DNA from 4 places in the Vibrio sp. B1FLJ16 genome. Region 1 is predicted to be linked to each of the others. Evidence: predicted binding sites of a transcription regulator. Region 1 holds the regulator's gene; each other region holds the start of a gene.

Region 1 (3,198 bases):
GCTTACCACAGTGTAGAAATTCGTAGTTTTTTAGCTGGCTTAGGTGAAAACGAGTCTCTGAAACTCGCGGTTAATAACCTCGTCGATGCACTAAACCGGCTGCAAGACCGTGAAGACGCTCAGCTTGAATTAGCAGCTGACTTTTGTGAATTGTTTCTTAAAACAGAAAAGTACGGTGCTCTGCCCTATGCTTCTATGTATATCGGTAAATCTGGTTTACTAAACGATAAGCCAGCGGAAGAAATGGCAAAGTTGATGGCAGATTTTGGTGTACAAGTCGATGACAAACTTAACGAACCTGCTGATCACCTAGCCGTAGAACTCGATTTTTTGGGCAACATGATCATTCGCTCCAACGAGTACGAGCAGGAAAAGCATATGGAAGAAGCCTTTGTTCAGCAGAACCATTTCATTGAGCATCAACTCATGTCTTGGTTGCCTCAATTCTCTGCAAAGTGTCATCAATTAGATGAGTTTGGTTTCTATGCCAGCGTTGCACAATTACTCGTTGCATTTTGCAAACTAGACAGTACTTATCTTACTGGTGAATAGGCATTGTCTTTTTTCAGAAAATTCTCACACCAGGTTTGCGGATTTTCTCTTGCGTTAACCTGATTGAAAACACTAACTTTTTTAGCCATCAAAATGTGACTTGAAATACGCAAAATTATTGCTGTTATTATTGCGAGCTCGTCCATATAGAGCTAAAATGTGAACGCAAACGATTAAATATGATTTTCATGTAAACCGCTGAAATAATAGCGGTTTTTGTGTTTTCTTTACAGGTTGAAGTTCGCTATTTCGCTCAATTTAGGAAAATCGGCAGCCTCAGCCTATTATATCGCTACAAACCTTTTACTGTTTCAGGAGAAACCAACGCTATGCGAACTCTGTGTGCAAGCGATTATTGCACTGAGTTTGCGAAAGGGATTAGGCAGAACGGTTTATCTTCAATGGTATATTAAGTAGCTCGATACAGGACACCATTTATGGCCACTATAAAAGACGTTGCTCGATTAGCCGGCGTTTCAACCACCACAGTTTCACACGTTATCAATAAGACGCGTTTTGTTGCAGAAGCAACGCAAGAAAAAGTTATGAAAGCAGTTGATGAGCTTAACTATGCACCAAGTGCGGTTGCTCGCAGTCTGAAATGTAACTCAACTCGTACTATTGGTATGTTGGTAACGCAATCGACTAACCTGTTCTTCTCTGAAGTCATTGATGGTGTTGAGAGCTACTGTTACCGTCAAGGTTACACACTGATCTTATGTAATACCGGTGGTATCTACGAAAAGCAACGCGATTACATTCGTATGCTTGCGGAAAAACGCGTTGATGGGATCTTAGTCATGTGTTCTGACTTAACGGAAGAGCTAAATGAGATGCTCGACCGCCACTCTAACATTCCAAAAGTTGTCATGGACTGGGGTCCGGAAAGTTCACAAGCCGACAAAATCATGGATAACTCAGAAGAAGGCGGTTACATCGCAACCAAATATCTGATCGAAAACGGTCATACTGATATTGCTTGCCTAAGCGGCCATTTTGATAAGTTAGCCTGTAAAGAGCGTATAGTCGGCTTCCGCCGAGCAATGGCAGAAGCAAACATTCCTGTGAATGAAGACTGGATTCTTGAAGGGAATTTCGAGTGTGACACTGCTGTTTTGGTTGCGGATAAAATTACGGCAATGGAAAAACGCCCAACAGCGGTTTTCTGCTTTAACGATACGATGGCATTAGGCCTTATGAGTCGCTTACAGCAAAACGGCATCAAGATCCCTGACGATATTTCCGTAATTGGTTATGACAACATTGAGTTGGCAGAATACTTCTCTCCGCCATTGACGACGATTCACCAACCTAAACGTCGTGTTGGTAAAAATGCGTTCGAAATTCTACTAGAACGTATTAAAGATAAAGACCACGAAAAACGCATTTTTGAAATGCAACCAGAGTTGGTCGTCCGAAATACGGTAAAGAAACTTAACTAACTCTCCATAAGCGCTCTTAATGAGCGCTTATTTTTATCCAGATAAATTAAATTTTTAGTCTCTTTATCGTAGTCCCATACCGTAAAAATAACATTAGTAAAGCACTGTTTTATATAATTACAATCCATATCACACAGTAACTAGCTCATGCATAATCACATCTTTTACATATGAACAAGCACCCATAAATACCTTGCAATTTTTTGAAGGAAAATCACATTTTGATCGCTAAAACGTGATGTTAATTCAAGATAACAAGTATCCTCATATGGTCACGCACAGGGCAAACCATCCGAAAGGGTGGGACGCAAAGCTTCCGGCCTTAACCATTTGATAGAATGAAAGGTAGCGGGGTTGCCGATGGCAAATATGCATATAATGAGTTTACCCTTTAATGACATTATTCTTGTATGTATTTGCTATTCTCTCGGACCTGACTTTTGGTGGCGTAATATTAATTACACCGAGATAACACATCATGGATAAACCGATACTCAAAGATTCTATGAAGCTATTTGAGCCACTTGGCACGATCAAGTCGCGCTCTATGTTTGGTGGCTTCGGGCTTTTCGCAGATGAAACGATGTTTGCACTTGTTGTAAATGATCAACTTCATATACGAGCAGACCAACAGACTTCATCTAACTTCGAGACACAAGGACTAAAACCGTACGTTTATAAAAAGCGTGGGTTTCCGGTAGTTACTAAGTACTACGCGATTTCCAACGACTTATGGGAATCAAGTGAGCGCTTAGTCGAAGTGGCGAAGCAGTCATTAGAACAAGCTAAATTAGAAAAAAAACAACAAGCAACTAGCAAGCCAGACAGATTGAAAGATCTGCCTAACTTAAGGCTCGCTACAGAGCGAATGCTAAAAAAAGCTGGTATTGAATCAGTAGAACAGCTTGAAGAAGAAGGTGCACTAAGCGCTTATAAAGCGATACGTGACTCTCACTCAGCAAAGGTTAGCATTGAACTGCTCTGGGCCTTAGAAGGCGCAATAAACGGCACTCATTGGAGCGTCGTACCTCAATCTAGACGAGAAGAGTTGAAAAACGCTCTTTCGAGATAAGTATTCAGCTAAATTTCCTTAAACTTCTAAAACCGCAGCTTCGTCTGCGGTTTTTTTTTGAAATTTTTTTCTGCCTCAAGCTGTCTATACCTACTGTATCCGTTATGAGTTGGGAAAAGGTAACCCTTCTGG
Region 2 (3,198 bases), 640 kb from region 1:
ACCATTCGCAAACGCGTGTTGGCTTTGGTATTAAGCTGATGAATTTATAGTCTGGCATCATAGATCGTGCTTATTTTACTTAGTGTTTAGTTTGTTACTAAAAATATTAATCAAATGGTTGCGTATATAATGAAACCTGTGCAGATCTTGTTACGAGGCTGGTTTTAATATTTCTTTTTGACTTTAAATTTGGGTATAAAAGACCAATCTTTTATATCCCATTGCTATATCAAAATAGTTGAACGATATTTGGAATATCTCATTTCGAATGTCGGAGCATAGAGTGAACCAGCAACAAAAGACATGCATTGAATTCGACTACACTAGTTTTCTAGGGGCAACAGCAAGTAAAAAGTGGACCTTCGCAGATGCACTTGACACCATTGCTCCCATTTTTGGTTTAATGTGGAAAAATAATCTGGCTGAACTGAGTAAGCCAGAAGATCGCTTATGGCAAGCTGCGTTAAAGGACTTATCATCGGGTCATAGTGATGAATCCAACTTGCTTAAGTTAACGCGCTTAGCGAAGCACGAGGGGATAGATGAACTTCGTGTTGCCATGCCGTATTCCCTGGACGCCAAACAAATCGAGTACATTGAGTCTCGGGGTCACTTAAAAATTGATGCATCAGAGCAAGACGTACTGACTCTAAAATTTTAAATCATCCTTTGTTACAGTAGATAACGATAGAGAGAGTCCCGTCTAGGTCTATAAAGAAAAAGTCCGCTTTGATGCGGACTTTTTGTTTTTTAATTAAGTATGATTAACTGATCAGTCAATCAACCCGTATTCTTTGCTGAGCACTTCGATAATTTCTGCTTTCGGGTTTTCGCTTAGGTTAATTGGCTTACCTGTAATCTTTTCAGCGATGCCGATGTAAGTTTTAGAAATATCCATCAACGACTCAACTGGCAGATCATTGTCGCGGGCAAGCGCTTCACGTTCAGGCATGCGCTCTTTGTTTAACAGGATATCCGGATCAGGGAAGTGGTTCAAAAGAAACTGACGGAAGCCTTCTTTTGAGTTCTCAACGATGTTACCAGCCTGGTATTCTTTCGCATCCCAAATACGTGAAGAATCAGGCGTGCCCACTTCATCCATGTATATCAGCTTCTCGTTACCAGCAGCATCTTGTACATAACCGAATTCGAACTTGGTATCGACAAAGATCTGGTCAATCGACTCTAATGCGCCACTGATAACGTTAAAGCCTTCTTTTAATAGCTTTTCGTACAGTGCGATGTCTTCTGCACTTGAGAAGTTAAATGCTTCAAAGTTATCAATGATATTCTGGCGAGTAATGTTAACGTCATCCGCTTCCGGTACGCCGGGAATACCTTTTAAAATGCCTTTAGTTGACGGTGTCATCAAAAGATCAGGTAGGGCTTTGTCTTTTTCCAGACCTTCAGGTAGTTGAATTCCGCAGAACTCGCGTTCACCGTTTGCGTATGCACGCCACATCGACCCCGTAATGTATTTGCGGCAAATTGCTTCAATTTTAACGGGTTTCGCTTTTTGAACGATCCAAACAAACGGGTGAGGAATATCTAAGATGTGGCTGTCAGCCAGGCCATTATCTTTAAACAGCTTAAACCAGTGGTTAGAGATTGCGTTTAATGCGGCCCCTTTACCCGGCACGCCCTTCAGACCGCCTTCGCCATGCCAAATACAATCAAAAGCAGAAATGCGATCACTGATCACCATGATCGCCAATGGCGCGTCTGGAGCTACGTCATATCCTTTTTCTTTGATCAGGCGGGCGCTGTCTTCTTCAGTTAACCAGTAAACTGAACGAACTTTTCCGCTATGTACGGGTTTGTGAGTGCGAATTGGCAGGTCGTCATTGACGGCAAGTACTTGATTGGCAAGGCTCATTGCGACATTCCTATCTTCTTAATCAAACGTCATAAAGAGAAGATATTCAGCAAGGGTGAAGTGCTGAATAAATTGAATGTGGGCATCATACCAGAACTATTTTAACTCGCCAGATAAAAAGCAAACGTTTGCTTAATTTGTTCGTTCACTAAATTAGAGATAAAAAAATGCCCCCTTAAAAAGGAGGCGAGATGCAGGATGGATAACGTCGAACTTGTTAGTGGTACTGATTTACTCTGCCTTCGACGAAAAAGACTTCACACTGATAACGCAGGCCAATGTCACGTAATATGGATTGATTTGTTGGCGCGATGCTATTGGAGGCAACTATCGCACTGGCGTTACCAGATTTAATCGCTTTAATTACAATCTCGACTTCAGAAAGCTGTTGAGATGGCTTCATCTGAATGACGTTTTTACAACAAATACTGGAAGCAGATAGCTGGTCAAAATTGGGACGAGGGCACTCGGAAGTAAACAATATCCATTGTTTCTGCTGTGACAGAACAGCGAGCTTAGAAAGAAGCTGCTCAGAACCGTCCATTGGTTGAGTCGCTTGTGCCAGTACATTGTAACGAGAGTATGTTTGAGTTTGACCGTGTAGCTGCATCTTACTGTTCCTTTATACATGCTGTATGTCTATACAGTAGTTTGTTTTTGATACGCGATCAACTGATTTTTATGCCCATTGTGGCAAGCTTTTACTTATTAATAGCTTTGATTCTTGTTTAAGTTGTTGAGTTATAATGATTTATTGGTGGGAAGGTAAGTGTGATTTAGGTTCCATAATGTGAGGTGGCTAGCAGAATGGATACTGTATGCAGAGAGCATAACTACTGTATATACAGTGGTTTTAATCAGTTTGGACAGTTACATCCGATGGTATACCTAGGTAATTGGAGGCAGGCGACAAGCTAAATGGAGATGAAATCATTGCTAGCGGCATAGGTGGGGACGTTGGGATAGATAAAAGGCAATAAAAAAGCGCCTTGTATAAGGCGCTTTCAAAAATCAGTTCCGTTGATTTGCTCTTTTTCAACCCGCGCGTTGAGTAAGACGCTCACGCATTTGCAATTCACCTTGGTTAAACAGGCGGACATCGATTTTCGCCATGTCGTAGCAAGATTCACATGAGTGATGGTGTTTACCATCTACATAGTCATGTCGAGTGATTAGAGCAGGTTTTTTACACCAGTCACAGGTGCCTTCTTCAGTGAACATTGATTTCTCCCCACCTAGAATAATTTGAGTCTTTAGGTGCTATTTTTCGTGAGTATTATGACACAAAGAGGCGACGCAGGTTAAATGTCTGTTAATTAATC
Region 3 (3,198 bases), 1.4 Mb from region 1:
TGCTTTTGAGAGAGTCACAGCTTGCTAAGTGCTGGCGGTAGTTTTGTAAAGTGAGTTTTTCACGTTCGGAAGTGACTTTTTCAAGCCCTTCTTTACCGAAGATATGCTCGACCGCTTCAATGAACTGAACCGTGAGTTCACCATGACGATCGGCAAACTGCTCATGGCCTTTTTGTGTCAGCGCCCAGTGACGAGTCGGGCGTCCGACTTTCACTTTCACATCGTGAGTAGACAGGATGCCCTCGTCTTCTAACCCTTGCAGGTGCTGACGCGCACCCATGGTAGTCATACCCAGTTCAGAAGAGAGTTGTTTTGCCGTGACGGAGCCGTCACGCTTAACGATTTGTAATATCCTGTCTACGGTCTTCATATTCCCACCATCTATACATCAGTACATATTATGCGCGATGAGTTTTGTAAAGAAAAGGCTTTATAATAGGGGGGGGGGGAAGAAAGGTCCTAGGTTTTTAGGATATTAGATCCTAGGGAAAAGAAGGTCCTAGGTAAGAGAAAGATCTTGGGGTCTAGGGGAACGCGCTGTAACTGAAGTGATAAACGGTGGTTATTGTGTCTGTTGTTTTGGAATACAGATTACAGAGTACGGAGGGGCTTGTTGGGGATTCAGTGCTTAAACGCAGGAGTTGGTGCTTTGGTTTTTGGAATACGGAGCGCTGCGCTTACAGAAGGAGCGAGGTTCTAGGACCTAGGATCCTAGGCCCTATACTTCTCCGTAATCCGTAATCCGTAATCCGTAATCCGTAATCCGTAATCCGTAATCTGTTGTCTTTTCCTAGGACCTAGGAACCTAATCCCTAGGCCCTAATCTTTTATAAAATAATATCGCGAACTTCTGGATCTTTACGTTCTAAGTAGTGAGTAGACTTGACACGACGAATGGTGCGGCAGCGACCACGAATCAGAAGGGTTTCCGTTGTCGCAATGTTACCCTGGCGAGAAATACCTTCTAGTAAGTCACCTTTTGTAATGCCGGTTGCTGAGAATACAACGTTGTCGCTGCGTGCCATGTCTTCCATTTTCAACACGACGTTTGCTTTCACGCCCATCTCTTCACAGCGTTTGAGTTCTGCCGCGCCGTAAATACGGTTTTCTTCCGTTTCGCCTTTGACTTCATGGCGTGGTAGTAAGCGGCCATGCATATCACCATCCAGTGCACGAATGACTGCTGCTGAAACGACGCCTTCTGGTGCGCCGCCGATGCAGTACATCATGTCTACTTCACTGTCTGGCATACAGGTCAGGATAGAGGCCGCGACATCACCATCAGGCACCGCGAAGACGCGAACGCCCATGGCTTGCATTTCTGCAATTACGTCATCGTGACGAGGCTTGGCAAGCGTGATCACCACCAACGTGTCCAGAGATTTGTTGAGTGCTTTTGCGACGTTTTCCAGGTTTTCCTTTAGTGGCTTTTCTAAATCGATCACGCCTTTTGCACCAGGGCCAACAACCAGTTTTTCCATGTACATGTCAGGCGCTTTTAGAAAACTGCCTTTCTCACCGGCAGCTAGCACTGCTAATGCGTTCGATTGACCCATCGCAGTCATGCGGGTGCCTTCAATCGGGTCGACTGCGATGTCTACCTCATCACCGCCAATGCCCACTTGCTCACCAATGTACAGCATTGGTGCATCATCAATTTCACCTTCGCCAATGACAATTTCACCACTGATTTCTGTTTTGTTCAGCAGAGCACGCATAACTTCAACAGCTGCGCCATCTGCTGCGTTTTTATCGCCGCGGCCAAGCCATTTGTAACCAGCCAGCGCTGCACCTTCAGTAACACGGGAAAATGCCATTGCTAAATCACGTTTCATGATGTCTCCAAGTAAGCAAGAAGGAAGAATAATTTGCGCGGCGATTTTAGCATAACGAGGGTTAAACGTTTGCTTTTTTGCCGAGCTTTTACTTTGGTTAAATTGAAATTGATCAATACTAGGTGAGTTTTTGCCATAGCGGTACGCAAAAACCTTGCACGAAAATATGTCGTCGATAGGAAATGTCAGCGTTTAGTGAGATTGCGCCGGTTTTTTAACCGAATGATGCAGAATATCGAATATAGTAAGTGTTTCTCGTCGCGACGCTGAGTAGAATGAACTTCATACAGGTTAGATGTACGTATGTCTCATGCATCATCCCAACGGAACAATATAGGTAGGCCAAGAATGTCTTTTGAAGTATTAGCACAACTAGAATCTAAAATTCAAACTGCAGTTGACACGATCACTCTTCTTCAGATGGAAGTTGAAGAGCTGAAAGAAGATAAAGTAAAGCTGGAAGCTGAAGCAAACGAACTTCGCTCTCAACGTGAAGAACTTGAGCGAAAAGCGCAGGAAGCTCAGCAAGAGCACGCGCAGTGGCAAGAGCGTATTCGTGCACTACTTGGCAAAATGGAAGAAGTGGAATAATCCCGTTGTTTACAACGTGTGGTATATCCATCCAGAATTGAAAACACCCGCTCAGGCGGGTGTTTTGGTATTGCAGGGGAGATGTTAGTGTCGTGGGAGTAAATCCTCGTCATTCTGAACCGCGAGGAACGAGCGTGATTCAGAATCTACTATCCGCGTACACTGCTGGTAAAGGTGTAAACCTCAGACACGTACTCGCGATAAATAGATTCCTGATGTCGCTTATGCTCCTCGGAATGACGAAAGAGCGAGCTACTACGCTTTCAGCCAATCAGAGTTGTTCTTCTGCTGCTTCTTCCGTTTCATCCAGCTCTAAGTCTATATTGAGTGGCTCAGGAGACAGGATGATGCCGGTGCTATCAGCGTAGATGTAGTCTTCTGGCAGAAAGCTGACGCCACCGAAGTTCACTGGCACGTCGAACTCACCGATACCCTGGCTGGATGCACCCACAGGGATAGAAGCCAAAGCCTGAATACCAAGATTCATATCTTCCAGCTCGTCGACTTCGCGCACACAGCCGTATACGACCAAACCTTCCCACTCATTCTCTTCAGCGAGAGATGCGATTTCTGCATCAACAAGGGCTTTACGTAAGGAACCGCCACCATCAATTAATAATACGCGTCCGAGCCCGTCTTGCTCTAACGTTTCACGGATCAGTGAATTATCTTCAAAACACTTAATTGTTGTGATTTGACCTGCGAATGATGCGCGGCCGCCAAAGTTACTGAACATTGGTTCAACCACATCTACCTGATCGAGATAAATATC
Region 4 (3,198 bases), 150 kb from region 1:
GCTTGATGCTGGTAAATCGCTGGACGATTTCCTAATCTAAAATTGCTTTTTATAAAAAAGGCTCCTCAGGGAGCCTTTTTTTTTTGTAACAACAAATAAATATGGCGCATATCCTAACGCGCCATATTTACATTCATGAACAAACTGTTAATTCATAAATAAATTAACGTTCCCAATATGCTTCTTCAAGACTATCTTCACGCTCAGGAAGACCACGTGAGAGACGTGGAGAGTGCTGAACAAGAACCTCATAGCTCGCGCGGTTAGCATATTTACAAACCTGTGAGAAAGAAGAGTAAGTTAAATACTCATGACTATGCTTACTTGAGTTAGGCACATTTTCTTTGTGGTATTTATTGGCAGCCATATCATGAAGAACAGCAGATAATGCAGCATCACCTGCCCCATTGGTATTCTTAATTTTTTCAGGCCCGCCCATATATGGAGATATATGTGAGTACACTTTTATTGGCGATTCACATGACTCTTTTTTCGCTGGGCGACTAAATTCATAACGGTTAAATTCCGCTATTGAGCCTGGAAGTAATGGCAACGTCGTTTCACGTTTCGCACTTTCTTCCGTGTAACCGGCCATAAACAAACCAACAGGCCCTGCAGTACAAAGCACTAAATCAGCCCATTCTAGCGTTTTATCTGATGCAGCTAACGGATCAGACTCTCCTGTTAACGCTTCTGCTTCATCTTCATTCATTGCAACAACAGAAACATTGTCACGAATAAATTCTTGCCAGTACTCTGGATCATCCTGAATAACAAATTTAGTTCCCAGCGTTAATACAACTGGCACATCGTATTTTTTCGCAAACTCAATGGCCTTCATCGTTGCTTCAGGCATTGGGTCGCCTTCTTTACAACGAACCAAATACGATGTGAGCACCAATGCAGAAGCATTTTTGAAGATTTTTTCAGGGATATTATCAGGGTGAAGCTGATTCATCTGACCTTCGCTAATTGCAAAGGTGCGTTCACCATCTTCAGTGATCAGGGCAAAACAGCGCCCAATCGCACCGTCAACGCCTTGAAGATAATTTAGATCCATGCGGCTGGACGTTTTGCAAAGGTATCGATAGCCGTAACTACCAATTTTGATGTCCTGGCTCATCACTCCCAGCAGCGTCGAACGGTCATCAGCGAGAACCGAGTAGTTGTGGAGCGTATTTCCAATCGTACCACCGGCGTATTCGTTGCTGATGAGATTCTCTTCTCTCAGGTGCTGGTAAAGTGCTTCTGCTGTTGCATCATCAATAACCAACGAATGACCTTTACTCAACCCGTACTTTTCAATCACATCTGAGGTAACTTTAGCTTCAATATCTACCAAAGTTTGGTCGATGCCAATGATATGAGTGCGCGTCATCTTCTTGCTTTCTTGTGCTTGACTCACTAATGGGTCGCGAGCATGTACAGGAAAATAATGCTTGGATTTGCGTTGTCCAGGAAATTTCATATTGTTCGTCTGAGTAAGGGAAGAAAAAGAGAACGGATTCTATAACGCTATTAACAAAGCAGCAATAAAAGCAATTATAGCAAACGATTACCTTCCTCTTTTTTTATTTTCGACGAGTTATTCCCCTTCCATAAAGCTTAAATCCGGAAGCTGTTCCAGGTGCTCGCTATAACGCTTCAGGTTAAATTCACCTTCATTTTTCATAACATCAAACACCTCAATTGACATAGCGCAAGCCATCATGGCGATTGCGTCTTCACGCGGTGTTCCCGTCATCATTAAGCGCATTAATGTTTCTTTTACTTTGATTGGGTTGCCATCTTCTAACTGGTTTTCAACAATCTCAATTAACTCAGCTTCTTGCATGAACTTATTTTCGTCTGTCATCTTCATATTACCTCTTGGATTTTGGGTAACTATGCCATATATAAGTCCTCTATACTTAGGGAAATTATCAATCGATAGTTTTGCTGCTTGAAAATACAGCAAAAACAAATTGTGATTTCCGTCTCGGATCTGTCACCGGTGTGTGGTTTCTGTTAGAATCTGCGTCCCGTTTATTTTAGTGGTGTTTAGTAATGTCTGATAACAGCCAAAAGAAAGTCATCGTCGGTATGTCCGGCGGCGTTGATTCATCTGTTTCTGCGTATCTTCTAAAGCAACAAGGCTACCAGGTAGAAGGCCTGTTTATGAAGAACTGGGAAGAGGATGACAACGAAGAATATTGCACAGCGGCAGAAGATTTAGCCGACGCTCAGGCAGTATGTGACAAACTTGGCATCCACCTACACACCATTAACTTTGCAGCAGAGTACTGGGATAACGTGTTTGAATACTTCCTTGCTGAGTACAAAGCAGGTCGTACGCCTAACCCTGACATTCTTTGTAACAAAGAAATCAAATTCAAAGCATTCCTAGAATTTGCTGACGAAGCACTCGATGCCGATTACATCGCTATGGGTCACTATGTACGTCGTTCTTTCCCGGAAAACGGTGAAAAACCTCAAATGCTACGTGGTCTGGATAGTAATAAAGATCAGAGCTATTTCCTGTATACACTAAGCCACGAACAAGTTGCTCGCAGTCTGTTCCCTGTTGGTGATTTAGAAAAGCCAGAAGTACGACGTATCGCGGAAGAGCAAGATTTAATTACGGCGAAGAAGAAAGACTCAACTGGTATCTGCTTCATCGGAGAGCGCAAGTTTACTGACTTCTTAGGTCGTTACCTGCCAGCGCAACCTGGTAACATCGAAACACCAGAAGGTGAAGTCATTGGCCAGCACCAAGGTCTGATGTACCACACGCTAGGTCAACGCAAAGGCCTGCATATTGGAGGCCGCAAAGGCGGTGGTGGTAATGAAGAACCATGGTTTGTTGGTGAAAAAGATCTAAAACGTAACGTGTTAATAGCGGTACAAGGCAAAGACCATCCAATGCTTAAATCAGAAGGTCTACTTGCATCACAACTTCATTGGGTAGATCGTGAGCCAATTCGCGATGTTATGAAGTGCACGGTAAAAACCCGTTACCGTCAACAAGATATTCCTTGTACAATCATTCCAATTGATGATGAGAACATTAAAGTTATCTTTGATGAACCACAAATTGCAGTGACTCCGGGTCAATCTGCTGTGTTCTATAAAGATGACGTTTGCCTTGGTGGCGGCATCATCGAGCAACGCATTAAATATTCTCAAGCTTAGGAGTTGTTACGTGGCGAATACACTTTA

Evidence for each region. The regulator PurR, encoded in region 1, represses purine synthesis genes. The targets are predictions, from matches to a motif close to TNANGNAAACGTTTNCNTNA.
Region 2: a site for PurR is predicted at 1,993-2,012, ahead of KHN79_RS06065 (phosphoribosylaminoimidazolesuccinocarboxamide synthase). Genes of this name have one in related genera too.
Region 3: a site for PurR is predicted at 1,893-1,912, ahead of glpX (class II fructose-bisphosphatase). Genes of this name have one in related genera too.
Region 4: a site for PurR is predicted at 1,544-1,563, ahead of KHN79_RS08345 (inosine/guanosine kinase). Genes of this name have one in related genera too.

What each region holds. Positions count from the first base shown of each region.
Region 1 covers NZ_HG992749.1:1,981,252-1,984,449, forward strand. Annotated here, with positions in the region: gene torD (molecular chaperone TorD) at 1-552, shown strand, start outside; gene purR (HTH-type transcriptional repressor PurR) at 990-1,994, shown strand; cyclic di-GMP riboswitch class I at 2,267-2,356, shown strand; gene KHN79_RS09000 (TfoX/Sxy family DNA transformation protein) at 2,473-3,066, shown strand.
Region 2 covers NZ_HG992749.1:1,337,505-1,340,702, forward strand. Annotated here, with positions in the region: gene KHN79_RS06055 (phospholipase A) at 1-50, shown strand, start outside; gene KHN79_RS06060 (transporter) at 284-661, shown strand; gene KHN79_RS06065 (phosphoribosylaminoimidazolesuccinocarboxamide synthase) at 773-1,876, opposite strand; gene KHN79_RS06070 (SulA-like leucine-rich domain-containing protein) at 2,094-2,486, opposite strand; gene KHN79_RS06075 (hypothetical protein) at 2,912-3,097, opposite strand.
Region 3 covers NZ_HG992749.1:260,590-263,787, forward strand. Annotated here, with positions in the region: gene KHN79_RS01215 (metalloregulator ArsR/SmtB family transcription factor) at 1-370, opposite strand, end outside; gene glpX (class II fructose-bisphosphatase) at 828-1,835, opposite strand; gene zapB (cell division protein ZapB) at 2,184-2,426, shown strand; gene rraA (ribonuclease E activity regulator RraA) at 2,698-3,198, opposite strand, start outside.
Region 4 covers NZ_HG992749.1:1,830,150-1,833,347, forward strand. Annotated here, with positions in the region: gene KHN79_RS08340 (DNA-binding protein H-NS) at 1-40, shown strand, start outside; gene KHN79_RS08345 (inosine/guanosine kinase) at 164-1,468, opposite strand; gene KHN79_RS08350 (hypothetical protein) at 1,586-1,855, opposite strand; gene mnmA (tRNA 2-thiouridine(34) synthase MnmA) at 2,047-3,171, shown strand; gene hflD (high frequency lysogenization protein HflD) at 3,182-3,198, shown strand, end outside.